Linked DNA regions of Variovorax paradoxus. The protein of the gene in region 1 interacts with the protein of each later gene in a pairwise test. Links are inferred from orthologs where the notes say so. Each region holds a gene or a part of one and is shown on either strand. Other genes may lie near its edges. The genes, in order: dnaX, dnaE and dnaQ.

Region 1 (9,973 bases):
ACGGCGCAGCCTACGAACACAACGGCCGGCACGTCACGCGCGAAGCCTTCTACGTCGTCGCGTGCGACCCGCGCCGGTCGGTGGCCGTCGAGGCCTGCGCGGGCGCGGGCAAGACATGGATGCTGGTATCGCGCATCCTGCGCGCACTGCTCGAAGAAGGCGATTCCGCCTGCGAGCCGCACGAGATCCTGGCCATCACCTTCACCAAGAAGGCTGCCGGCGAAATGCGCGAGCGGCTCGATCAGTGGCTCGAAGATTTCGTCGAGCGCACGCCGGAAGAGCTGGTCGCGCAACTCGTCATGCGCGGCGTCGAGCCTGCGGCGGCACTTGCGGCGGTTCCACGCCTGAAGGGCCTCTACCGTCGCCTGCTCGAAGGCGGCCGGCCGGTGCAGTTCCGCACCTTTCACGCATGGTTCGCGGGCCTGCTGCGCAATGCGCCGCTGGCGGTGCTGCGCGAACTGGGCCTGCCGTCGAACTACGAGCTGCTCGAGGACGATGCCGAGGCGCGCAGCCACACGTGGCGCCCGTTCTTCGAGGCCGTCACCGCCGACAGGAATGCGCTGGCCGACTACTACGCCGTCGTCGCCACGCACGGCCGCTCGCAGACGGCCAAGGCGCTGGGCGAGGCGCTGTCCAAGCGCGTCGAGTTCTCGCTGGCCGACGCAGAGAACGCGGTGCAGCATTTCAGCGCCTTCTATCCCTCGCTCGATGGGCTCGAGGAGCCGACCGACGCCCTGCGCGGCAGTGCGGTGCGACAGCGCTGGCTCGACCGTGCCGCCGCACTGGGCAAGGAGTCCAACAAGACGCCGCAGAAGGCCGCCGAGGCCATCATCGACATCTTCGGCACGGGCGAGCCCGAAGCTGGCGCACTGCCGGCCGCGCTGGCGCACCTGCGCAAGAACTTCTTCGTGGCCACGGAAGACCGGCTCAACAAGAACCTGCAGAAGTTCCCCGCCGCCCAGGAGGCCGAGGCCGAATTGCAGGTGCTGTGCGGCGCGCAGGCCCAGCATGCCGCCTGGCTCTACCAGCAGCGCATGACGCGCCTCACGCGCATCCTGATCGCGGCCTTCGCCGACGTGAAGCGCGCGCACGGCTGGGTCGACATGAACGATGTGGAGCAGGCGGCCCAGTTGCTGCTCGGCCAGTCGGCACTTTCGGGCTGGGTGCAGGAGCGGCTCGACGCGCGCATCGCGCACCTGCTGATCGACGAGTTCCAGGACACCAACCCGCTGCAGTGGCAGGCACTCTACGGCTGGCTCAGCGCCTACACCGGCGCGCAGGGCCGGGCGCCGCGCGTGTTCATCGTGGGCGACCCGAAGCAGAGCATCTACCGCTTCCGCCGTGCCGAGCCGCAGGTGTTCATTGCCGCCAAGAAGTTCGTGCGCGAAGGTCTCGACGGCGAGTTGCTGAACTGCGACCACACGCACCGCAATGCGCGCGCCGTGGTCGGTCTGGTCAACTCGGCGATGCTGGCCGCGCAGGATGCCGGCGAATTCGACGGCTACCGCGCCCACACCACCGAGCGCAAGGACGAGGGCGAACTGCTCAAGCTCCCGGCCATCGACCGCGATGCGCTCGGCGCCGCCGAGGCCGCACCAGCCGACGACGGCATGCTGCATTGGCGAGACAGCCTCGTCACGCCGCGCGTGCTGCCCGAAGAGCAACTGCTGCAAAAAGAATGCGAGCAGGCCGCGCAGTGGGTCGCGCAGCGCATCGCCGACGGCACGCCGCCGCGGCAGATCATGGTGCTCGCGCGTCGTCGCAGCCGGTTGTCGGCCATGCAGGACGCGCTGCGCCAGCGCCACATCCCCGTGCAGCAGCCCGAGAAGAACGAACTGCACGACGCACCCGAAGTGCAGGACGTGGTCGCGCTCATCGACGCACTGGTGTCGCCTGCCCACGATCTTTCGCTGGCGCGGGCGCTGAAGTCGCCGGTGTTCGGCATCGGCGACGACGCGTTGGTGCAACTGGCGCTGCGCCAGCGGGAGCGCCCGTCGTTCAACTGGTTCTCGCTGATCCAGAAAAGCGAAGACCTGCCAGCGGAACTGACGGAGGCGGGCGTCAAGCTGCGCAAATGGCAGCGCTGGCTGATGACGCTGCCGCCGCACGATGCGCTCGACGCGATCTTCAACGATGGGGATCTGCTCGCGAAATTCGGTGCGGCGGTGCCGGCGCCGATGCGGCAAAGCGCGTTGGCCAATCTGCGTGGCGTGCTGACCGCATCGCTCGACATCGACGGCGCGCGCTTCACCACGCCCTATGCCTTGGTGCGCTCGTTGCGCGCAGGCGGTGTGCGGGCGCCGTCCGTCGCCGCGCCCGACGCGGTGCAACTGCTCACCGTGCATGGCGCCAAGGGCCTGGAGGCCGATACCGTGCTCATGCTCGACTGCGATGCCCCGCCGCCGCGCGCCCAGACCATGGGCGTGCTGGTCGAGTGGAAAGGCAGCGACAGCGCGCCGACGCGCTTCGTGTTCCTTGCGAGCGAAAAGACGCCGCCGGCCTGTGCCGCGGCGTTGCTCGAGGAGGAGCAGCGCGCCCGCCATCGCGAGGAGCTGAACGGTCTCTATGTGGCGACCACGCGGGCGCGCGAGCGGCTGGTGTTGTCCTCGGTGCGCCCCGCGCGGGCCAACGAGGGCAGCTGGTGGACGCGGCTGGAGCCGCTGTGCGAGCCCACGGAGGCCGACGAGCCGCTGGTCGCGCTGCCGACGGAGAGCGGCGCGGGCAGCTTCTCGATGAAGAAAATGCCCGAGGCGCCTGTGCCGGTCGAAGTGCCCTCCACCAGGAAAGCCGCCGCGACCGCCACCGTCGACGCCCGCGCCGCGGCCTTCGGCCAGGCCATGCACCGCTTGCTCGAATGGGCAGTGCCGGGGGAGCCTCTGCCCGCCGCCCATGTGCGTGCCGCCGCCCGCGAATTCATGCTCGATGCGCAGCAGGCACGCGGCGCCGCCGCACTGGCCCAGCGCATCCGCGCCGGAGAGGGCGCCTGGGTGTGGGACGATCGCAGGGTCGACTGGCATGGCAATGAAGTCACGCTGGTGCATGAAGGCGAGACCTTGCGCATCGACCGTCTGGTGCGCGAGCGCGACGGCGGCGCCTGGTGGATCCTCGACTACAAATCCGCGGCGCGTCCCGAACGGGACGCCGCGCTGATCGCACAGATGCAGCGCTACCGCGCGGCAGTGCAACATGCCTATCCCGGTGCCACGGTGCGCGTCGCGTTCCTGACCGGGCAGGGCGAACTGGTAAATCTCGAATGAATGTTTCTCCTGCCGTTGCCGTGATCGGCGGCGGACCCGCCGGCCTGATGGCGGCCGAAGTACTGAGCGCATCCGGTGCGCAAGTGCATGTGTACGACGCAATGCCCTCGGTGGGCCGCAAGTTCCTGCTGGCCGGGCGTGGCGGCCTGAATCTCACGCACTCGGAGCCTTTCGACGTGTTCATGAGCCGCTTCGGCGAGCGCCGCGCGCAACTCCAGCCGATGCTCGAGAAGTTCGGTCCGCAGCAGGTGCGCGAGTGGGCGGCGGGGCTGGGCATCGAGACTTTCGTCGGCACCTCGGGCCGCGTGTTCCCGACCGACATGAAGGCTGCGCCGCTGCTGCGTGCGTGGCTGCATCGGTTGCGCGCGGCGGGCGTGCAATTTCATATGCGGCATCGCTGGCTGGGCGAGGGCGCAATCGACCTGGGCGCGTTGCGGTTCGCGACGCCGGCCGGCGAGGTCACCGTGAAAGCCGATGCCGTGGTGCTGGCGCTGGGCGGCGCGAGTTGGGCGCGCCTTGGCTCCGACGGGGCATGGGCGCCGTGGCTGCTGTCCAAGGGCGTGGAAGTGGCACCTCTGTTGCCTGCCAATAGCGGCTTCGATGGCGCGGGGTGGAGCGAGCATTTTTCGAGCCGTTTCGCGGGGCAGCCGTTCAAATCGGTCGCGATCTCGTTCACCGACAGCCAGGGACGTCATTTCGCGCGCAAGGGCGAGTTCGTCGCGACAGCCACGGGCATCGAAGGCAGCCTGGTCTATGCCGCATCTGCGCTGCTGCGCGACGAGATTGCCGCGAACGGCAGCGCGACGCTGCTGCTCGACTTGCTGCCCGATCGCACGCAGGAGCAGGTGCTCGCGGCGGTGAAGCATCCGCGCGGTGCGCGCTCGTTGAGCAGCCACCTCAAGAGCCGGCTCGGCATCGAGGGCATTAAGGCGGGCGTGCTGCACGAGGCGCTGAGCAAGGAAGCGATGCAGGACCCCGTGCAACTGGCGACCACGATCAAGGCCGTGCCGCTGAAGCTGGTCGCGACACGTCCGGTGGACGAGGCGATCAGCACGGCGGGCGGGGTGCGCTTCGACGCGCTGGACGCGGCGCTGATGGCGAATGCGCTGCCCGGCATGTTCGCGGCAGGGGAGATGCTGGATTGGGAGGCGCCGACCGGCGGTTACCTGCTCACGGCGTCGATGGCGAGCGGCGCTGCCGCGGCGCGCGGCGCTATTCAGCGGCTGGGGCTGTAGAAGCCCCGCGCCGTATCGGAGTTTTCGCTGAGTGAGTTTGCAAGCTCCGTTTCATTTCGCGTGGAATGAAACGAAGCTGCGGAAGAGGTTGACGAGCCTTACCCCTGGCACTGACTACGCAGTTAGGGCTGCTTGGTTCCCCACCTGACCCGGTTGGCCACTTCACCATGCAGGGAGGCCCGTCAGCGCTTATTGTAACCCCCCAGGATGCGCGCACTTCGTGTCGCTTCTCCTTCCCCCTGCTGGGGGCGACACCGGCGGCCCGGCGAAGCCGGTTCCGCGGTGGCCCACGAAAAGACGGGGGCTTTTTTGATTGCGGGGTTGAAGCTGGGGTGGGAGGGACGCCGCGCCTTTTAGAATGCCCGCAATGTCTTATCTCGTGCTCGCTCGCAAGTTCCGTCCGAAAACCTTCGGTGAGATGGTCGGTCAGGGGCATGTGGTGCAGGCGCTCGAGAACGCGTTGACCACGCAGCGCCTGCATCACGCCTATCTTTTCACCGGCACCCGGGGCGTGGGCAAGACCACGGTCTCGCGGATTCTGGCGAAGTCGCTCAACTGCCAGGGGCCGGACGGGCAGGGCGGCATCACCGCCACGCCTTGCGGGGTCTGCCAGGCTTGCCGCGACATCGACTCCGGCCGCTTCGTCGACTACACCGAGCTCGACGCGGCCTCGAACCGCGGCGTGGACGAGGTGCAGTCGCTGCTCGAACAGGCCGTCTACAAGCCGGTGCAGGGGCGCTTCAAGGTCTTCATGATCGACGAAGTGCACATGCTCACCAACACCGCGTTCAACGCAATGCTGAAGACGCTCGAGGAGCCGCCCGAGTACCTCAAGTTCGTGCTGGCCACGACCGATCCGCAGAAGGTGCCGGTCACGGTGCTGTCGCGCTGCCTGCAATTCAACCTGCGGCCGATGGCGCCGGAGACGGTGCTCGAACACCTGACGGGCGTGCTGCAGACCGAAAACGTTCCGGCCGAGCCGCAGGCGCTGCGCCTGCTGGCTCGCGCGGCACGCGGCTCGATGCGCGACGCGCTGTCGCTCACCGACCAGGCCATCGCCTTCGGCAACGGTGAGCTGGTCGAAACCGGCGTGCGGCAGATGCTCGGCAGCGTCGATCGCGGCCATGTGTTCCGCCTGATCGAGGCACTGGCGCAAGGCGACGGCAAGACGGTGGTCGAGACCTCGGAGGCGCTGCGCGTCGACGGCATGTCGGCTGCGTCCACGCTCGAAGAAATGACGGCGGTGCTGCAGGCCATGGCCGTGCTGCAGGCTGTGCCTTCGCGTGCCGAGTCCGCCGATGCCGCCACCGACCCCGACGCGGCCGACACCGCGCGCCTGGCCGCGCTGATGCCCGCCGACGAGACGCAACTGCTCTACAGCCTCTGCCTGCACGGCCGTGGCGAGCTGGGCCTGGCTCCCGACGAATACGCGGCGCTCACCATGGTGCTGCTGCGGCTCCTGGCCTTCAAGCCTTCCAACGCGGCTGCTTCGACGGCCTCCACGGAAAAAAAAACTCTGAATGAAGCCGCGGCCGCCGCGCCGCAGGCGCCGGCACGTGCCCCGGCACCCGTTCCGGCCCCTGCGCCGGTCGTGCGTCCGCCGGCCGAACAGCCGGCTGCCGCAGCCCCCGCGCCGGCTCCGATTTCGCCAGCCCCGACTTCTCCGCCGGCACCCGCGGGCCAACGCCTCGCCGTGGTCGACGAACCCCGCCGCCAGCCCGAGCAGCGCCCGGAGCCGCCCGACGCACCGGCCAAGGTCGTCGGCGTGCCCATCCGCGTGCAGCCGCCGCCGAGTGCGCGCGACATTCCTCCTGCCGAGGGCTCGCAGCGCGTTCCCTACACCCCCATTCCCCAGAGCGAAGACGGCGACTTCTGGCATGCCACGGTCACGCAACTGGTCGCGTCCGAGGCCATCAACGCCCTGACGCGCGAGCTGGCGCTGCAGTCGCAATTGGTGGGCCGTGACACCGACCAATGGATGCTGCGCATCGAGCGCGAGACGCTCAACCAGCCTTCCAGCCGCGAGAAGCTGACGGCCGCGCTCAACGGCCTGGGCCACGACATCAAGCTCACGATCGAGATCGGTGGCGTGGTCGACAGCCCTGCGCGCCGCAACAGGCAGGCCGCCGACGAGCGTCAGCGCGTGGCCGAGGACGCCATTCACAACGACCCCGAAGTACAGGCGCTGATGCGCGACTTCGATGCGAAGATCGTCCCAGGAACCCTGAAACCGGCCTGAGCTTTCGTCTCTCTTATCCTTCTCCCATTTTTCCAACCCAACAATCAGGACCAACGATGTTCAACAAAGGACAACTGGCCGGCCTCATGAAGCAGGCGCAGGCAATGCAGGACAACCTCAAGAAGGCCCAGGAAGAGCTGGCCCACATCGAGGTCGAGGGTGAATCCGGCGCCGGTCTCGTCAAGGTCGTCATGACCTGCAAGCACGACGTCAAGCGCATCACCATCGATCCGAGCCTGCTGGCCGACGACAAGGACATGCTCGAAGACCTGGTGGCCGCCGCCTTCAACGCCGCCGTGCGCAAGGCCGAGGAAACCAGCGAGCAGAAGATGGGCAAGCTGACGGCCGGCATGCCCGGCCTCCCGCCCGGCATGAAGCTGCCGTTCTAAGCGGCACATGGCCGACGCCAGTTCGCTCGACGCCCTGATCGATGCGCTGCGCCGCCTGCCCGGTGTCGGCGTCAAGTCGGCCTCGCGCATGGCCTTTCATCTGCTGCAGCATGACCGCGACGGCGCGCAGTTGCTCGCGCGCGCACTGCAGCAGGCGGCGGGCAATGTGCGGCACTGCGAACTTTGCAACACCTTCACCGAAGCGCCGATCTGCAGTGTCTGCATGGACTCGCGGCGCGACGTGACCAAGCTCTGCGTGGTCGAGACACCGGCCGACCAGGCCGCACTGGAGCGCACCGGCGCATTCCGCGGCTATTACTTCGTGCTGATGGGCAAGCTCAGTCCGCTCGACGGCATCGGGCCCAACGACATCGGGCTGCAGAAGCTCTTCAATCGCGCGCTCGACGGCACGGTGAGCGAGGTCATCCTCGCCACCAACTTCACGGCCGAGGGCGAAGCCACGGCGCACGTGATCGGCGAAGCGCTCAAGCAGCGTGGCCTGATGGTGACGCGTCTCGCGCGCGGCGTGCCGGCCGGCAGCGAACTCGAGTACGTGGACCTCGGCACCATCGCGCACGCGCTGGTGGATCGGCGGTAGCCACGCCGCCGGCGGAGACAAAACGAAATGACTTTTTCACTGCTCACGGTAGCCTATTGGTGCGTGTTCATCGCCTGTGGGCTGCCGTACCTGGCCGCGTGGATCGCCAAGGCGGGCAGTTTCGGCCCGCGCGACAACATGCAGCCGCGCGAATGGGCCGCGAAGCAGAGCGGCTGGCGCGCGCGTGCCAACAGCGCGCAGGCCAACAGCTTCGAGGGATTGCCGTTCTTCATCGGCGCCGTGATCATCGCGCACCAGCTCGGCGCGGCGCAGGGGCGGCTCGACATGCTCGCAGTGGCCTACGTGGTGCTTCGCGTGATCTATATCGGCCTTTACATCAAGGGCATCGGCAGCGCGCGCAGCGCGGTCTGGGCGCTCGGTTTCCTGGTCAACGCCGCGATCCTTTTCATCGCGCGATAAGCCCCGTGCGCAGGGCCTTCTGGAGGCCTTCATGCTTACGTGGAAACCCGCACGGGATGACCCCGATGCAGTCGCGTGATGCGGCCCCTAAGCTCGATTCAGTCCAGACGAATCACAGAGCCTCCAGGCACCGTTTCATGCTCCATCGCCGCACCCTCATTTCCGCCTCCGCCATTGCCGCCGCAACCATCGCGTTGCCGCGCGTCTTTGCGCAGCAGGCGAAGCTGGAGAAGACCAAGGTCTCCATCGCGGTGGGCGGCAAGGCGGCGTTCTACTACCTGCCGCTGACCATCTCCGAGCAGCTCGGCTATTTCAAGGCCGAGGGGCTGGACGTGGAAATCTCCGACTTCGCCGGCGGCGCGCGCGCGTTGCAGGCCGTGGTCGGCGGCTCGGCCGACGTCTGCTCCGGCGCCTACGAACACACCATCAACCTGCAGGCCAAGAACCAGTTCTTCCAGGCCTTCGTGCTGCAGGGCCGCGCACCGCAGATCGCGGTGGGCGTGTCGACCAAGAACATGGCCGGCTATACCGGCATCCAGGATCTCAAGGGGAAGAAGATCGGCGTCTCGGCACCGGGCTCGTCGACCAACATGGTGGCCAACCTCGTGCTGTCGCGCGGCGGTCTCAAGGCCAGCGACGTGAGCTACATCGGCGTGGGCGTGGCGGCCGGTGCGCTCACCGCGTTGCGCTCGGGGCAGATCGACGCCATCAGCAACACCGATCCGGTGATGACGATGCTCGAGCAGAAAGGTGACGTGAAGATCATCAGCGACACGCGCACGCTCAAGGGCACGCAGCAGGTGTTCGGCGGCACGATGCCGGCGGCCTGCCTGTATGCGTCGACCGAGTTCATCCAGAAGAATCCGAACACCTGCCAGGCGCTGGCGAATGCCATCGTGCACGGCCTGAAATGGCTGCAGACGGCGGGGCCGGGCGACATCATCAAGACGGTGCCGGAGACCTACCTGCTGGGCGACCGCGCGCTGTACCTCGCTTCTTTCGACAAGGTGCGCGAGTCGATCGCGACAGACGGCCTGGTGCCGGCCGACGGCCCCAAGACCGCGCTCACCGCGATCGCCAGCTTCGACAACACCGTGAAGGCCGACAAGATCGACCTCGCCAAGACCTACACCAACGATTTTGCCCGGCGCGCGAAAGACAGGTTCAAAGCCTGATTCCGAACGTCCTCGCGACCCGGCCCTGGCCGGGTTTTTTATGCCCCGTCCGACCATGTCCGACCACGCACTCGAACTCCTCTCCATCAGCTGCACCTTCCATTCGAAGGACGATCCCGGCCAGCGCTACACCGCGGTGGCCGACACCACGCTGCGCATCAGGGCCGGGGAGTTCGTGTCGGTGGTCGGCCCCACCGGCTGCGGCAAGTCGACGCTGCTGAACGTGGGCGCGGGCCTGCTGGAACCCTCATCGGGCACGGTCAAGGTGTTCGGCAAGACGCTGGAGGGCGTCAACGCGAGAGCGGGCTACATGTTCCAGACCGAAGCGCTGATGCCCTGGCGCAGCGCCATCGACAACGTGATGGTCGGGCTGCAGTACCGCGGCGTGCCCGACGCCGATGCGCGCAGGCAGGCCGAAGCATGGCTCGCGCGTGTGGGCCTGGCGGGCTTCGGCGACCGTTATCCGCACCAGCTTTCCGGCGGCATGCGCAAGCGCGTGGCGCTGGCGCAGACGCTGGTGCTCGACCCCGACATCATCCTCATGGACGAGCCCTTCAGCGCGCTCGACATCCAGACGCGCCAGCTGATGGAAAACGAAGTGCTCGACCTCTGGAGCGCGAAGAAGAAGGCGGTGCTGTTCATCACGCACGACCTGGACGA
Region 2 (11,072 bases), 960 kb from region 1 along the record:
GGTCGGCTACAACCGCTTTGCCCGCGAGATCGACAAGATCGCCATTGCACTGGAGACCTACATCGAGGAGTTCTCCAACATCCTGCAGCGCAACCTCTCGGCCAGCCCGAACGCCGGCGGCGCCGCTTCGTCGACGGCTCCGGCCAACCGCTGAGCGGAGGCGCGACGCATGCCCGCCGTTTCATCCCGGGGCCGCGGCCGCCGGACGATCAACGAGATCAACATGGTCCCGTTCATCGACGTGATGCTGGTGCTGCTGATCATCTTCATGGTCACCGCACCGCTCATCACGCCGAGCGTGATCAACCTGCCCACGGTCGACCGCGCCAACAAGCAGCCCGACAAGCCCATCGAGATCGTCATCAAGAGCGATGACGAAGTGCAGATCAAGAAGGACCCGGCCACCGGCTCCGGCGGCACGTCGATTCCCATGGCGCAGATCGGCTCCGCGGCCAAGCAGGCCCAGGGCGGCGACAACGACCGCCCGGTGGTCATCAGCGCCGACAAGTCGGTGAAGTACGAGACCGTGGTGAAGGCCATGAACCAGCTCAAGCGCAACGGCGTCGAGCGCGTGGGCCTGTCGGTCACGACCACGGGCGGCAAATAAGGCATGTCGCTCGCACTGGATCGCCCCGAGTTCGCGCCGCCGCCGCAGCGCGGCACGCCGCGCGCCGTCGTGCTGGCCCTCATCGCCCACGGCCTGCTGATCGCCGCGCTCACCTGGGGCGTGCGCTGGAAAAGCGAGGCCGACGAAGGCGCGGTCGACGCGGAGCTGTGGTCGTCCACGGTGCAGCAGGCGGCGCCCCGCCTGCAGGCACCGGAGGCGCCGGCTCCCGTACCCGCGCCGCCACCACCCGCCCCGGCGCCGCCTCCTCCGCCCGTGGCCAAGGCGCCAGAGCCCGCGCCCGCACCCAAGGCACCCGACATTGCCCTGGAGCGCGAGAAGAAGCTCAAGGAGCAGAAGGAACAGAAAGAGCGCGAGCTCCAGCAGCAACAGCAGCTGCAGAAGAAGAAGGAGCTCGAGGCCAAGCAGCGCGCCGAGGACGAAGCCCAGCGCAAGAAGGAACAGCAGCAGAAGCTGGCCGAGCAGAAGAAGCAGCAGGACGCGGCCGAGGCCAAGCAGGCTGAAGCCAAGAAGGCCGAGGCGGCCGCGAAACAGGCAGCCGCCGACCGTGCCGCCACGCTCAAGCGCATGCAGGGCCTGGCCGGCGCCAGCGGCAGCGACGACTCCAAGGGCACGGCCATGCGCTCGTCGGGTCCGTCCAGCGGCTATGCAGGCCGCATCGCGGCGGCGGTTCGCCCGAACATCACCTTCCCCGATGCCGACACCGTGAACGGCAACCCGGCGGCGGAGTTCGAGGTGAGCCTGGCACCCGACGGCACCATCGTCGGCGTCAAGCTCAGCAAGTCGAGCGGCCTGCCGGGCTGGGACGACGCGGCCGAGCGCGGCCTGCGCAAGACCGACAAGCTGCCGCGCGACACCGACGGGCGCATCTTCCCGTCACTCATCGTGTCGCTGCGGCCCAAGCGCTGACCTCTTCGTGCGCCTGCTAACGCGCAGCTAAGAAAACGGGCCCTCTCCGGGTGACTTGCACGTCACCCGGAGCTCGATAATCAGGGCTCATGAATCCCAACGGCCGCATCCGCTACGGCAGCAGTCCGCTCCTTGCCAGCCCCACCCCCGTCTGGCGCAGCAAGTTCATCGTGGCCAGCATTGCCTTCGGCTTCGTGCTGCTGGCGGCCCGGGCCTCGTACGTACAGATCTTCAACAACGACTTCTTCCAGCACCAGGGCGAAGTGCGCTACCAGCGCACGCTGGAGCTGCCGGCCAACCGGGGCCGCATCCTCGACCGCAACGGGCTGATCCTGGCCTCGGACATTCCGGCACCCAGCATCTGGGCCATTCCCGAGGACATCGAGCGCGACGACCCCGCGGTGCTGGCCAAGCTCCAGCAGGTGGCCAAGCTGCTGGGCATGCCGCAGAAGGAACTCGACAAGAAGCTGGAGGACGAGGACAAGAGCTTTGTCTGGATCAAGCGCCAGGTCGACCAGTCGATTGCTAAGGAAGTGGCTGCGCTCAATCTCAAGGGCATCTACCTGCGCCGCGACTACCGCCGCCAGTACCCCGAGGGCGAGGCCGCCGCCCACCTGGCCGGCTTCACCAACGTGGAAGACGTGGGCCAGGAAGGCATCGAGCTGGCCTTCAACCAGGAGCTGGCCGGCAAGTCCGGCTCGCGCCACGTGCTCAAGGACCGGCTGGGCCACATCGTCGAGGACACCGAAGACCAGGTGCCGCCCACCGAGGGCCACGACATTCAGCTGAGCATCGACGACCGCGTGCAGTTCGTGGCCTACGAGAAGATCCGCGACGCCGTGGTCGCCAACAAGGCGCGCGCAGGCAGCGTGGTGGTGGTCGATGCCCGTACCGGCGAACTGCTGGCCATGGCCAACTACCCCAGCTACGACCCCAACGACCGCCGCAACCTCACGGGCGAGCAGTTGCGCAACCGCGCCATGACCGACGTGTTCGAGCCCGGCTCGACCATGAAGCCCATCACCGTCGCCACCGCGCTGCAGCTGGGCCGCGTCACGCCCAACACCATCATCGACACCAACCCCGGGCGCATCACCGTCTCGGGCGCGACCATTCACGACGACGAGAACTTCGGCGTGCTCACGGTGCAGGGCGTGATCCAGAAATCCAGCAACGTGGGCGCCACCAAGATCTCGCAGCGCATGTCGGCGCAGGAAATGTGGAACTCGCTCACCGCGGTGGGCCTGGGCCAGAAGCCGCAGACGCCCTTTCCCGGCGCCGTGACCGGGCGGCTGCGCCCATGGAAGTCATGGCGCCCGATCGAGCAGGCCACCATGTCCTACGGCTACGGCCTGTCGGCCTCGCTGTTCCAGATCGCGCACGCCTACACGGCCTTCGCGCACGACGGCGAGGTGATCCCGGTGAGCCTTTTGAAGAACAACGGCGAGGAGCCGGCCGGCGTGCAGGTGTTCTCGCCCACGGTCGCGAGCGAGGTGCGGCAGATGATGCACCTGGCCGCCGCGCCCGGCGGCACCGCGCCGCTAGCGCAGACGGTGGGCTACTCGGTGGGCGGCAAGACCGGCACCGCGCACAAGCAGGTCGGCAAGGGCTACGCGAGCAACAAGTACCGCGCCTGGTACACCGGCATGTCGCCCATCGACAAGCCGCGCATCATCGTCGCGGTGATGATCGACGAGCCCAGCGCCGGCAAGTACTTCGGCGGCCTGGTCGCGGCGCCGGTGTTCAGCCAGGTGGTGCAGCAGACGCTGCGCATCATGAACGTGGTGCCGGACCTGGCGGTGGCGCCGCTGTCGCACTGAGCCCCTTTTCCGGGGCGCCAGAGGCTCAGTCGTAAACGATCTGCGCCTTGCCCGCTTCCGCCTGCGCGGTCCAGCTGGCAAGCGCCGCATCGGTCGGGAAGAACTTGGCGCGCTCGCCCAGTTGCAGCTCGACCTGCGCGCCGCCGCGCGCCATCGACAGCCGCACCGGCAGGCCCTGGATCAGGTCGCCGACCTCGGTCTGCTCGGTGCGCGGCGGAAAGTCCTTGATCAGGCGCGCGATGTCGGGCGCCTTGCCGTTCACCGCCACGCGCAGGAACTTGCCGAAGCGGCAGCGCGCCGTGGCGAGGTCCCACACCTGCTGCACCTGGAAGCGCGCCTCGAAGCCGCCGCGCGCCGGTTGCAGCCTGCCGCTGACGATGACGAGCTCGTCGTCCTTCAGCGTGTTGCGGTTGGCGTTGATGAGCGCCTCGTCGGCGGTGGCGTCGATCGCGTCCGACTTGTCGTCGAGCTTGAAGATCGCCAGCCGGCCGCGCTGGCCGTTGATCACGCGGAAGTCGCTCACGATGCCGGCAATGACCTGCTGGTCGCGGCTGTCGAGCAGGTCACCGATCTCGCGCTTGCAGAAGCGCCGCACTTCGTGCGAGACCTCGTCGAACAGGTGGCCCGACAGGTAGAAGCCCACGGCCGTTTTCTCGAGCGTCAGGCGCTCCTTCACGCCCCACGGCGTGGCGTCGACCAGGTCGGGCTCCGCGGTGGCCGAGCCGTGCTCGCAGTCGCCGAAGATGTCGACCTGCGAGGCGTTGGCCGCGGTGGCAATGGCAAATTCGAAGGCACGGTCGACCGAGGCGATCAGCGACGCGCGGTTCTGCTGGATGGCGTCGAAGGCGCCGGCCTTGATGAGCGCTTCCACCGTGCGCTTGTTGATGCGCTGACGGTCGATGCGCACGCAGAAGTCGAACAGGCTCTTGAACGGGCCGCCCTCTTCGCGCGCCCGCACCACGGCCTCGACCGCGAGCTGGCCCGTGCCCTTGACGGCGCCCAGCCCGTAGCGAATGACGCGGTCGGTCACGGGCTCGAAGCGGTAGTTGCCGCGGTTCACGTCCGGCGGCTCGAAGGTGATGCCGAAGTTTTTCTGGGCGTCTTCGAACAGGAGCTTGAGCTTGTCCGTGTCGTCCATTTCCACGGTCATGTTGGCGCAGAAGAACTCGGCCGTGTAGTGAACCTTGAGCCAGCCCGTGTGATACGCCAGCAGCGAGTAGGCGGCGGCGTGCGACTTGTTGAAACCGTAGCCCGCGAACTTCTCCATCAAGTCGAAGATTTCGTCGGCCTTGTCCTGCACGATGCCGTGCGTGGCAAGTGCGCCCGCGCGGAACTTCTCGCGGTGCTCGGCCATTTCCTCGAGCTTTTTCTTGCCCATCGCGCGGCGCAGCAAGTCGGCGCCGCCGAGCGAGTAGCCGCCCAGGATCTGCGCGGTCTGCATCACCTGCTCCTGGTAGACCATGATCCCGTAGGTCTCGGAGAGCATCTCGGCCACGGCCGGGTGCGGATACTCCACTTCTTCGCGGCCGTGCTTGCGCGCCACGAAGCTGGGAATCAGGTCCATCGGGCCCGGTCGGTACAGCGCGTTCAGCGCGATCAGGTCTTCCAGCCGCGTGGGACGCGCATCCTTCAGCATGCCCTGCATGCCGCGCGATTCGAACTGGAACACCGCCTCGGTCGTGCCTTCGGAGAACAGCCGGTAGGTGGCCGCGTCGTTCAGCGGTATGTTTTCGAACGCGAAGTTCTCCTGGCCCTTGTGGCGCTTCATGATGAACTCGCGCGCAATCTCCAGGATGGTGAGCGTGGCAAGACCCAAGAAGTCGAACTTCACGAGGCCGATGGCTTCGACGTCGTCCTTGTCGTACTGGCTCACGGCCGATTCGCTGCCGGGCTGCTGGTAGAGCGGGCAGAAGTCGGTGAGCTTGCCCGGCGCGATGAGCACGCCCCCGGCGTGCATGCCGATGTTTCGGGTCATGCCTTCGAGCTTCTGCGCGAGCTCGACCAGCATCCTCACTTCTTCTTCCTTCTCGATGCGCTCCGCGAGCTGCGGCTCCATCTCGATGGCGTAGTTGTTCTTGTCGCCTTCGATCTTCTTCTCGGGCGGGTACTGCAGCGTCACCGACATGCCGGGCTTGTTCGGAATCAGCTTGCTGATGCCGTCGCAGAACATATAGCTCATGTCGAGCACGCGGCCCACGTCGCGGATGGCCGCTCGCGCGGCCATGGTGCCGAAGGTGGCGATCTGGCTCACGGCGTTGCGGCCGTACTTGTCCTTCACGTAGTCGATCACGCGGTCGCGGTTGCCCTGGCAGAAGTCGATGTCGAAGTCGGGCATCGAAACGCGTTCGGGGTTCAGGAAACGTTCGAACAGCAGCTTGTATTCGAGCGGGTCCAGGTCGGTGATCTTCAGCGCATAGGCCACCAGCGAGCCGGCGCCCGAGCCCCGGCCCGGGCCCACCGGGCAGCCGTTTTCCTTGGCCCACTTGATGAAGTCGCCCACGATCAGGAAGTAGCCCGGGAACCCCATGTTCAGGATGGTGTTGATCTCGAACTCAAGCCGTTCCACATAGCGCGCGCGCTGCGCTTCGCGCTTGGCCTCGTCGGGGTACAGGTGCCTCAGGCGCATCTCCAGGCCCTCGAACGACTCCTGGCGGAAGAAGTCGTCGATGGGCATGCGCACGCCCTCGCTGATGAACGGCGTCGGAAAGTCCGGCAGCTGCGGCTTGCCCAGCACCAGCGTCAGGTTGCAGCGCTTGGCGATCTCGACCGTGTTGGCCAGCGCGCTCGGCACGTCGGCAAAGAGCGCCTGCATTTCGGCGGTCGACTTGAAGTACTGCTCTTCGGTGAAGCGGCGCACGCGACGCGGGTTGCCCAGAATCTCGCCCTCGGAAATGCACACGCGCGCCTCGTGCGCCTCGTAGTCTTCGCGGGCCGCGAACTGCACCGGGTGCGTCGCCACCACCGGCAGCTTGAGCCTTGCGGCAAGCTGCACCGCGGCAATGACATGCGGCTCGTCCTCGGGACGACCGGCGCGCTGCAGCTCGATGTAGAAGCGGTGCGGAAAAATCCCCGCCAGCTGCAGCGCGAGTTCGGCCGCGCGCTCGCCCTGCCCTTGCAGCAGCGGCTGGCCCAGCGGCCCGGCCTGCGCGCCCGACAGCGCGATCAGCCCGCCCGACAGCTCCTGCACCCACTCCAGCTTGCAGGCGGCCTGCGACTGGCCGCGCGCCACGTTCTGCGTCCAGGCCCGCGCCAGCAGCTCGGAAAGGTTCAGATAACCCTCCATGCTCTGCACCAGCAGCACGATGCGGGTCAGCGCGCCGGGCTCCTTGCCCAGCCCGTCGATGAAGATTTCGGCGCCAATGACCGGCTTGACGCCCTTGCCCCGCCCCTGCTTGTAGAACTTGACCGCCCCGAACAGGTTGTTCAGGTCGGTGATGGCCAGTGCGGGCTGCTTGTCGGCAGCCGCGGCCTTGATGGCTTCATCGATTCGGTTGGTGCCGTCGACGACGGAAAACTCGGTGTGCAGGCGCAGGTGAACAAACATGCGGCCATTGTAGAAAGCACCGCATCCACCATGTGAGTTGGGGTTCCCTACAATCCCGCCCCGTGCAAGAGATTTTGAATATCGCGGCCTACAAGTTCGTGGCCATCGACGACAGCCCCGAGCTGCGTGAAGACCTGCGCGCCCGCGCCCAGGCCCTGGACCTCATGGGCACCATCCTGCTGGCGCCGGAGGGTATCAACCTGTTTCTGGCGGGTTCGGCCGACGGCGTACGGACCTTTCTGGCCGATTTGCGCGCCGACGCCCGCTTCGCCGACCTCGAGGCCAAGGAAAGCTGGTCCGCCACGCAGCCCTTTCGCCGCATGCTGGTGAAGCTCAAGCGCGAGATCATCCGCATGGACCACCCGGCGATCCAGCCCGCCGCCGGCCGCGCGCCCGGCGTCGATGCCCCCACGCTCAAGCGCTGGCTCGATCAGGGCCACGACGACGAGGGCCGCGAAATCGCCCTGCTCGACACGCGCAACGACTTCGAGGTCGACGAAGGCACCTTCGACGGCGCCATCGACTGGCGCATCACCAAGTTCACCGAGTTCCCGCCCGCCCTGAAGGAGCACCGCGCCGATTTCGCCGGCAAGACGGTGGTGAGCTTCTGCACCGGCGGCATCCGCTGCGAGAAGGCCGCGATCCTGATGCGCGAGGAAGGCATCGAGAACGTGCTGCAGCTCGAAGGCGGCATCCTCAAGTATTTCGAGCAGGTCGGCGGCGCGCACTACCACGGCGACTGCTTCGTGTTCGACGGCCGGCGCGCGCTTGCGCCCGACCTGAGCGCGCGCGCGGCCGATGCCAGCGCACGCGCGGCGGAAGACATCGACCTGAATCTCGGCCTCAAGACCTGACCCCAACAACCGGCAGCCTCCCATGCGCATCCTCCTGGTCGAAGACGAACTGGACATGGCCTCCTGGCTGATCCGCGCATTGACCCAGAGCGGCTTCGTGGCCGACCATGCGCCCGACGCGCGCACCGCCGAAGCCTTCATGGCCGGCACCGAATACGACGCCATCGTGCTGGACCTGCGCCTGCCCGACAAGCACGGCCTGAGCGTGCTGGCCGACATGCGCAACGCCGACGACCGCACGCCGGTGCTCATCCTCACCGCGCAGGGCGCCCTGCAAGACCGCGTGCGCGGCCTGAACCTGGGCGCCGACGACTTTCTTTCCAAGCCCTTCGAGCTGGTCGAGCTCGAGGCGCGCCTGTCGGCACTGGTGCGGCGCAGCCGCGGCAAGCAGCACCCGCGCCTGCAGTGCGCCTCGCTCTCCTACGACAGCCAGAGCCATGCCTTCACGCTGCGCGGCACGCTGCTGTCGCTCACGCCGCGCGAGCAGGCCGCCCTCACGGCACTCTTGATGCGCAGCGGCTCGCCGGTGGGCAAGTCGCAGCTCTTCGCCAAGGTGTTCACCAACGACAGCACCGCCGGCCCCGACGCCATCGAAGTGGTGCTGCACCGGCTGCGGCGCAAGCTGGCGGACAGCGACGTGCGCATCGTCACCGTGCGCGGCCTGGGCTACATGCTCGAGGGCATTGCCGATGGATCCACAGCCGCAGCCGCCGACCCCATCGCCGGCGACTGAGCCGCAGCGCTTCGGCATCCGCACGCGGCTGCTGGCGCTGCTGCTGCCGGGCATGGTCACGCTGCTGGCGCTGGACAGCTGGAACGACTATCACGCGCTGACCGACTCGCTGGTCGCCGCCTACGACCAGAGCCTGCTCGAGCCGGTGCAGGCCCTGGCCAACGGCATCGTGGTCGCGAGCGACGGCAGCGTGCGCGTGCAGGAGCCCTTCTCGATCCAGGCCATGTTCGAGTCGACGCACCTGCGCTACAAGTACCTGCACGTCGGCGTGCAGCGCATTCCCAAGGGCGAAACGCTCGACGTGAACTCGCCCGAGAACACGCTCATGGGCGTGCCCGGCCTGCCCCGCCCCGCCACCCGCCCGGCCGACGGCGTGCCGGTGTTCTACGACGCGGTGCACGAGCAGCACCGCGTGCGCGTGGCCGCGCTTCGGCAGACGGTGTACGACCACGTCCACCCCGGCGTGGCCTACAGCGTGCTGATCCAGGCGGCCGAGGGCATCGGGCCGCGCACGGAGGCCCAGTCGGAGTCGCTGCGCCAGGAGCTGCTGCGCGACACACGCATGGTGCTGGTGATGGCGCTGCTGGTGTGGCTGGGCGTGGCCTGGACCCTGCGCCCGCTTGAGCGCCTGCGCCGTTCGCTGCGCGAGCGTTCGCGCGACGACCTGAAGCCGCTCGACGCCAACGGCGTGCCCAAGGAAGTGGTGCCGCTGGTCGACGCGGTCAACCACCACATCGCAAGCCACCGGCGCATGGTGGAAGAGCAATCGCAGTTCCTGGCCGACGCCTCGCACCAGTTGCGCACGCCGCTGAGCATCCTGTCGATCCAGGCCGGCTACGCGGTGCGCGAGACCGACCCGGCGCGCATGCGCGAATCGCTGCATGCCATCGTCGCGCAGCTGGCGCGCACGCGGCGCCTGAGCGAACAACTGCTCGCGCTGGCGCATGCCACCACCGAAGGCGAGGCAGCGCGGGCCGAGCCAGCGGTGGTCGACCTCAACGCCATCGCGCGCGGCGTGGTGCTCGAATACTTGCCGCTGGCGCGCGAGAACGACCAGGACCTGGGCTGGGTCGATGCGCGCAGCGACACCGCCGCCGGCGATGACGCCGAGGACGACGACACGCCCGTGCTGCCGGTGCTCGCCAACGCGGCCGAGCTTCACGAGGTGCTCGCGAACCTCGTGCACAACGCGCTCAAGTACACGCCGCGCGGCGGCAACATCACCGTGACCGTGCGGCGCGAGGCTTCGTCGGCGCTGGCGGAGGTGTGCGACAACGGTCCCGGCGTCGCACCCGAGCGGCGCGAGAGCGTGTTCGAGCGCTTTCACCGCGACCCCGCCGTGGATGCGGGCGCGGCGCACGGCGCGGGCCTGGGCCTGACCATCGCGCGCGGCTATGCGCGGCGCAACGGCGGCGAGATCGAGCTCGACAGCGCGGGCATGCCCGAGAGCAACACCGGCGGCGGATTGCGCGCGACGCTGAGGCTGCCGCTGCACCTCGGCTGAAGCCCCGCCGAGGCCCGTTTTTGCTAGGGTTTCACCCGATACGTCGGTACGTGATTACACGTATTTTGAGGGTCCGCAGGTCGCTTGCGCCCCGTCCGAAAGGGGACTGAAAGCCTCGATTTCTAGACTGCCCTCCTTCCAAATCGAAGGAGACTTATGCAGCACCAGCTCGGTGAAGATCCGGCCTCGCACGCGCCCCGGCCCGCTTCCAGATTCAAAAAAGACTACTACGGCGGCGCCCTGCTGATCGTCATCGGATTGGCCGCGGTGTATGCCGGCATCGGCTACCGCGTGGGCGAGCTCGCGCACATGGGACCGGGCTTCTTCCCGGTCGCGCTCGGTGCGCTGCTGGCCCTGACCGGCCTGCTGATCGCGGTGTCCGCGCGCGGCGACAAGCCCGCATCCGACGAAGAGGCCGTCTCGCACGGCCATCCGGGCGGCATGCCCGACATTCGCGGCGGCATCTGCATCATCCTGGGCATCCTCGCGTTCCTGCTGTTCGGCGAGTACGGCGGCCTGCTGCCGGCCACCTTCGCGATCGTGTTCATCTCGGCGCTCGGCGACCGCGACAACACGCTGACCGAAGCGCTGTTGCTTTCGCTGGCGATGTCGTTCATCGCGGTGGTCGTGTTCTGGTGGGCGCTCAAGCTGCAGTTGCCCCTGTTCCAGTGGGGAGGTTGAGATCATGATCGGTCAATCGCTACAAGACCTCTGGTTCGGCTTCGGCGTCGCCTTCCAGGGCTCGAACCTGCTGTGGTCGTTCTTCGGCGTGCTGGTGGGCAACCTGATCGGCGTGCTGCCGGGCATGGGCGCGCTGCAGGCCATCTCTATCCTGCTGCCGCTCACCTACGTGATGCACCCGGTGCCCGCCATCCTGATGCTGGCCGGCATCTTCTACGGTTCGCAGTACGGCGGTGCCATCGGCGCCATCCTGATGAACATGCCGTCGCACCCGCCGCATGCGGTGACCTGTCTGGACGGGTACCCCATGACCAAGCAAGGCAAGGGGGGCGTCGCGCTCGGGGTGACGATGATCGCGTCGTTCTTCGCGGCGTCGGTCGGCATCATCGTGATGATCTTCGC
Region 3 (4,454 bases), 160 kb from region 1 along the record:
GCGACAGATGTGCGGACTTGTGCCCTTGATTCACTCACTCAAGCTTCCGTACCCGCCAGCAGGCGGGCGACATGCGCCCCGATCGCCAGGCTGCTCGTGAGCCCCGGCGACTCGATGCCGAACAGATTGACCAGGCCCGCCACACCGTGCGACGAGGGCCCCTCGATCACGAAGTCCGCAGCCGGCTCGCCCGGCCCCGAGATCTTGGGCCGCATGCCTGCGTAGCCGGGAATAAGTGCGCCGTCGGGCAGCGCCGGCCAGTACTTGCGCACCTCGGCATAGAAGCCGTCGCCGCGCGCGGGGTCGACCACGAGGTCGTCGGCCGAAGACACCCACTGCACGTCGGGCCCGAACTTGGCCTGGCCGCCGAGGTCGATCGTCAAATGCACGCCCAAGCCGCCCGGCTCGGGAACCGGATAGACGAGGCGGCCGAAAGGCGCTCGCCCCGACAGGGTGAAGTAGTTGCCCTTGGCGAAATACTCTTGCGGCACCGACGAGGCGGGCAGCCCCTCGAATCGACGGGCCAGCGCCGGGGCTCCGAGCCCCGCTGCATTGACCACCGTCCGGCAGCGCAACGCCGTGCCGTCCTGCGCGATCAGCACGATGCCGTCGGCACCACATTCGGCGCGCGTCACCGGTGATTTCAGCGCGAGCATGCCGCCCGCGTTCTCGAGGTCGCCGAGCAGGCTCAGCATCAGCGCATGGCTGTCGACGATGCCGGTGCTGGGCGAATGCAGGGCCGCCACGCATTGCAGTTGCGGCTCCAGCGCCTTGGCCTGCTGTTCGGTAAGCAGTTCCAGATCGTCGACCCCGTTGGCAGCCGCCTTGACCCGGATCGCCTCGAGTTGACCGGCCTGTTCGGGCGACGTCGCCACGATCAGCTTGCCGCAGCGCCGATGCGGCACGCCGCGCTCATCGGCATAGGCGTACAGCAGTTGCTTGCCCTCGACGCAAAGCCGTGCCTTCAGCGAGCCCTTCGGGTAATAGATGCCCGCGTGAATCACCTCGCTGTTGCGCGAACTCGTTGCAGTGCCGATGGCACCTTCGGATTCGAGCACCAACACCTCCCGGCCCGCGAGCGCCAACGCGCGCGCCACGGCCAGCCCCACCACTCCAGCGCCGATGACGGCGCAATCAATTTCGTCCATCGTGCGAGCTTATCGCGGCCCGCACGATGCACGAACAAACTCAACTCACCGAGGGTGGCGGCTCGGGGTCGGTGGGTTCGTCCGGTGGCGTGCTCGGGCCTTCATCGGGCTCGACGGGCAGGTCCGGCGTCACGGGGGTCGGAAGATCGGGATGAGTGGCCATGGTCTTGCTCCTTTCATCCAGGTTCTAGGCCAGTGCCGTGGGAAGTGCGACAGCCCTTGGCTGCACTTGCCGTCGGTGCCAACCGACAGTCAAGTAAGGCGGAAGCAATCAGCGCCGCGGGCTCTGTCAAATCGCGTTACCAATGCGGTTTTGTCATCCGCGATCGATGTGTTTTACTTCGACGCGCTGACAGAGCAGCAACGAGCATCGCTTTCTTCTGGAGGGAGAGAAATGTCCACCATCGACACCAACGGGATGCTGGTCGATCCCAAGGTGATACCCAGGCGGTCATCCGGCATCGAGCACGGCGCATTGCCCAGTGTGCTGGCCATCGTCGTTCACCAGACCGATTCCAGCACCGCCGAGTCCAGCCTCAACGGCTACCAGGCGGGCGGCAACGGCGCCCACTTCCTGATCGACAAGAACGGCCAGATCTACCAGACGGCCAGCGTGTATGCGCGCTGCTATCACGTCGGCAAGCTGATCAAGTCGAAGTGCCTCACCATCAACAAGAGCACTTGCGACACGTCAGCCATGGCCAAGATGCTGGCGATGTCGTGGACCAGCCAGATCAACGCCATCGATGCGCATGAGCGCGCAAAGCCCTACCCCGATCGGTATCCGGTGAACAACGACTCGATCGGCATCGAACTGGTCGGCCTGCACATCGACGACAAGAGCTACGAGGACGTGACAGCTGCGCAGAACGCGTCGCTTCAATGGCTGATCGATGAGCTGTACCTGCAGTTCAACCTGAAGTCGAGCGACGTCTACCGGCATCCGACGGTGTCGTACAAGAATCCAGGCGAAGCGAGTTCGGCGCTATGGAAGTAAGAATCCGCGTTCTTGCGTTGGCGGTTGGTGCCATGCTTGTCGCTTCGTGTGCGACCCGCGACGCTGCGTCGTTCACGAACGTCTACGTCGCAGACTTCCACACCGACGAACCGGCCGCGGCCTGCCGGACATCCGATGTGCCGCAGAGCCACGGCAAGGCGCGCGAATTCTTTTCTCGCGCGAAAGAGGTCGACTACAAGACCTTGCACGACAACTACCAGCTGGCGCCCTGCTACGTCGAAGGCACGCTGACCCGGCAAGGCAGGTCGTGCGACTGGCAGATCCGGGCGGGTGCCACAGGGTCGGTGCAATGCGGGGAGCAGAAGCTCTACTTCGCTTGCGATAACTGCGACGACCTCTTCGGCGCGAAGCAGTAAAAAGACCGGACGCGCAAAACAAAAAAGCGACCTGGAAATCCAGGTCGCTTTTTGATGATGGTGGGCGGTGGAGGCTTCGAACCTCCGACCCCAGCAGTGTGAATGCTGTGCTCTACCCCTGAGCTAACCGCCCAAAACAACGCGTTTGACTGCGTTGCTTTGAATTACGAATCGCGTTCAGCGAAGCCTCAGATTATGCCACAGCTTTTTCGTCATTTTGACGAAACAGTGTGCGGCCACCAGAAGATTTATCGAGTTGAGCCAGCACGCCCTCGTGCGCGGCGAGTTCTTGCTCCGCTGCCAGGATCACCGGCAGCTCGAACTGGCTCAGGTCCATCGCCACGACGGCGGTGCCCACCTCGGGCTCGCTCGACGCCACATCGATGAGCAGCGCATCCTGCCCGCGTGTGAGGTTGATGTAGACGTCAGCCAGCAACTGGGCGTCCAGCTTGGCGCCGTGGAAGGTGCGGTTCGAACGATCGACGCCGAAGCGGTCGCACAGTGCATCGAGCGAATTGCGCTTGCCCGGATACACCAGCTTGGCCATGGCCAGTGTGTCGGTCACTTCCGCAACGAAGGTGCGCAGCGGGGGAAAACCGGCGCGCTCGAACTCCTTGTTGAGGAAGCCCACGTCGAAGGCCGCGTTGTGAATGATCAGCTCGGCATCGCGCAGGTACTCGACGATGTCGTTCGCCAGCGTCGCGAACTTCGGCTTGTCGCGCAGGAAGTCGGTCGTCAGGCCGTGGACCTTCAGCGCGTCTTCGTGGCTCTCGCGCTCCGGGTTGAAATAGATGTGCAGGTCGTTGCCGGTGAGCTTGCGGTTGAACAGCTCCACGCAGCCGAGCTCGATGACGCGGTCGCCGTTTTCCGCGGAAAGCCCGGTGGTTTCGGTATCGAGGACGATCAAGCGACTCATCAGTGGTTTTCCTTGGCGTGATTGATCGAGTATTTGGGAATCTCGATAGTCACATTCTCCTGCGCCAGGATCGATTGGCAACTCAGGCGCGATTGCGGCTCCAGGCCCCAGGCACGGTCGAGCAGATCTTCTTCGCCCTCTTCCGCTTCGTTGAGCGAGTTGAAACCCTCGCGCACGATCACGTGGCAGGTGGTGCAGGCACAGCTCATCTCGCAGGCGTGCTCGATGTTGATGTGGTTGTCGAGCAGCGCCTCGCAGATCGAGGTGCCTGCGGGCGCGGTGATTTCGGCGCCTTGCGGGCAGTACTCGGGATGCGGGTAGATCTTGATCGTGGGCATGTTGTTCTAGAGAGATTCGACCTTGCGGCCGGCAAGTGCGCGCGCAATGCCCGCGTTCATGCGCTGTGCGGCAAAGGCCTCGGTGTCGTCGGCCAGCTTCTTGGTTGCGGCCTCGATGGCGCCGGCGTCGTTGCTGGTCTTGGCGGCTTCGCGCAACTGCGCCATCGAAGCGTCGATGAGCGTGCGCTCTTCGTCGCTCAGCAGATCGCCATCGGCATCGAGCGCGCTCTGGGTGGCGAGCAGCATGCGGTCGGCGTCGACGCGCGCCTCGACCAGCGCACGGGCTTGCATGTCCTGCTGCGCGGTGGAGAAGCTTTCCTGCAGCATGGTCGCGATCTGGTCGTCCGACAGGCCGTACGACGGCTTGACGGCCACGCTGGCCTCGACGCCGCTGCCCTGCTCTTTGGCGCTCACGCTCAGCAGGCCGTCGGCATCGACGGTGAAGGTCACGCGAATGCGCGCCGCGCCGGCCGCCATCGGTGGAATGCCGCGCAGCGTGAAGCGCGCGAGGCTGCGGCAGTCGGAGACAAGGTCGCGCTCGCCCTGCACCACGTGCAGCGCCAGCGCGGTCTGGCCGTCTTGGTAGGTCGTGAAGTCCTGCGCCATCGCGGTCGGGATGGTCTGGTTGCGCGGCACGATGCGCTCGACCAGCCCACCCATGGTCTCGATGCCGAGCGA

Evidence for each region.
Region 2: the proteins of dnaX (region 1) and dnaE interact in binary tests that used the Escherichia coli proteins (3 or more experiments, as listed by UniProt). The link is inferred for Variovorax paradoxus from one-to-one orthologs.
Region 3: the proteins of dnaX (region 1) and dnaQ interact in binary tests that used the Escherichia coli proteins (3 or more experiments, as listed by UniProt). The link is inferred for Variovorax paradoxus from one-to-one orthologs.

The regions. Positions count from the first base shown.
Region 1 is NZ_CP091716.1:4,418,813-4,428,785, reverse strand. The notes cover bases 4,302-7,295. They hold dnaX (DNA polymerase III subunit gamma/tau), read left to right. Parts: upstream 4,302-4,859; coding sequence 4,860-6,731; downstream 6,732-7,295. Other genes in these bases: recR (recombination mediator RecR), read left to right, coding at 7,128-7,295; L3V85_RS20485 (YbaB/EbfC family nucleoid-associated protein), read left to right, coding at 6,788-7,120; L3V85_RS20500 (TIGR03862 family flavoprotein), read left to right, coding at 4,302-4,492. Also shown: L3V85_RS20505 (UvrD-helicase domain-containing protein), read left to right, coding at 1-3,257; more of L3V85_RS20500, read left to right, coding at 3,254-4,301; more of recR, read left to right, coding at 7,296-7,718; L3V85_RS20475 (MAPEG family protein), read left to right, coding at 7,746-8,138; L3V85_RS20470 (ABC transporter substrate-binding protein), read left to right, coding at 8,276-9,313; L3V85_RS20465 (ABC transporter ATP-binding protein), read left to right, coding at 9,369-9,973. UniProt on the Escherichia coli protein: Part of the beta sliding clamp loading complex, which hydrolyzes ATP to load the beta clamp onto primed DNA to form the DNA replication pre-initiation complex.
Region 2 is NZ_CP091716.1:3,455,397-3,466,468, reverse strand. What follows is about bases 3,180-7,272. They hold dnaE (DNA polymerase III subunit alpha), read right to left. Parts: upstream 6,899-7,272; coding sequence 3,380-6,898; downstream 3,180-3,379. Other genes in these bases: L3V85_RS16060 (sulfurtransferase), read left to right, coding at 6,961-7,272; L3V85_RS16070 (peptidoglycan D,D-transpeptidase FtsI family protein), read left to right, coding at 3,180-3,354. In the rest of the region: protein TolQ, read left to right, coding at 1-154; L3V85_RS16080 (ExbD/TolR family protein), read left to right, coding at 170-607; L3V85_RS16075 (cell envelope integrity protein TolA), read left to right, coding at 611-1,534; more of L3V85_RS16070, read left to right, coding at 1,624-3,179; more of L3V85_RS16060, read left to right, coding at 7,273-7,752; L3V85_RS16055 (response regulator), read left to right, coding at 7,775-8,485; L3V85_RS16050 (sensor histidine kinase), read left to right, coding at 8,442-9,989; L3V85_RS16045 (tripartite tricarboxylate transporter TctB family protein), read left to right, coding at 10,146-10,670; L3V85_RS16040 (tripartite tricarboxylate transporter permease), read left to right, coding at 10,675-11,072. UniProt on the Escherichia coli protein: DNA polymerase III is a complex, multichain enzyme responsible for most of the replicative synthesis in bacteria. This DNA polymerase also exhibits 3' to 5' exonuclease activity. The alpha chain is the DNA polymerase catalytic subunit.
Region 3 is NZ_CP091716.1:4,580,789-4,585,242, forward strand. The notes cover bases 1,578-4,454. They hold dnaQ (DNA polymerase III subunit epsilon), read right to left. Parts: upstream 3,439-4,454; coding sequence 2,716-3,438; downstream 1,578-2,715. Other genes in these bases: L3V85_RS21265 (peptidoglycan recognition protein family protein), read left to right, coding at 1,578-2,145; L3V85_RS21270 (hypothetical protein), read left to right, coding at 2,178-2,522; fdx (ISC system 2Fe-2S type ferredoxin), read right to left, coding at 3,438-3,776; hscA (Fe-S protein assembly chaperone HscA), read right to left, coding at 3,783-4,454. In the rest of the region: L3V85_RS21255 (NAD(P)/FAD-dependent oxidoreductase), read right to left, coding at 39-1,148; L3V85_RS21260 (stereocilin), read right to left, coding at 1,189-1,311; more of L3V85_RS21265, read left to right, coding at 1,543-1,577. UniProt on the Escherichia coli protein: DNA polymerase III is a complex, multichain enzyme responsible for most of the replicative synthesis in bacteria. The epsilon subunit contain the editing function and is a proofreading 3'-5' exonuclease.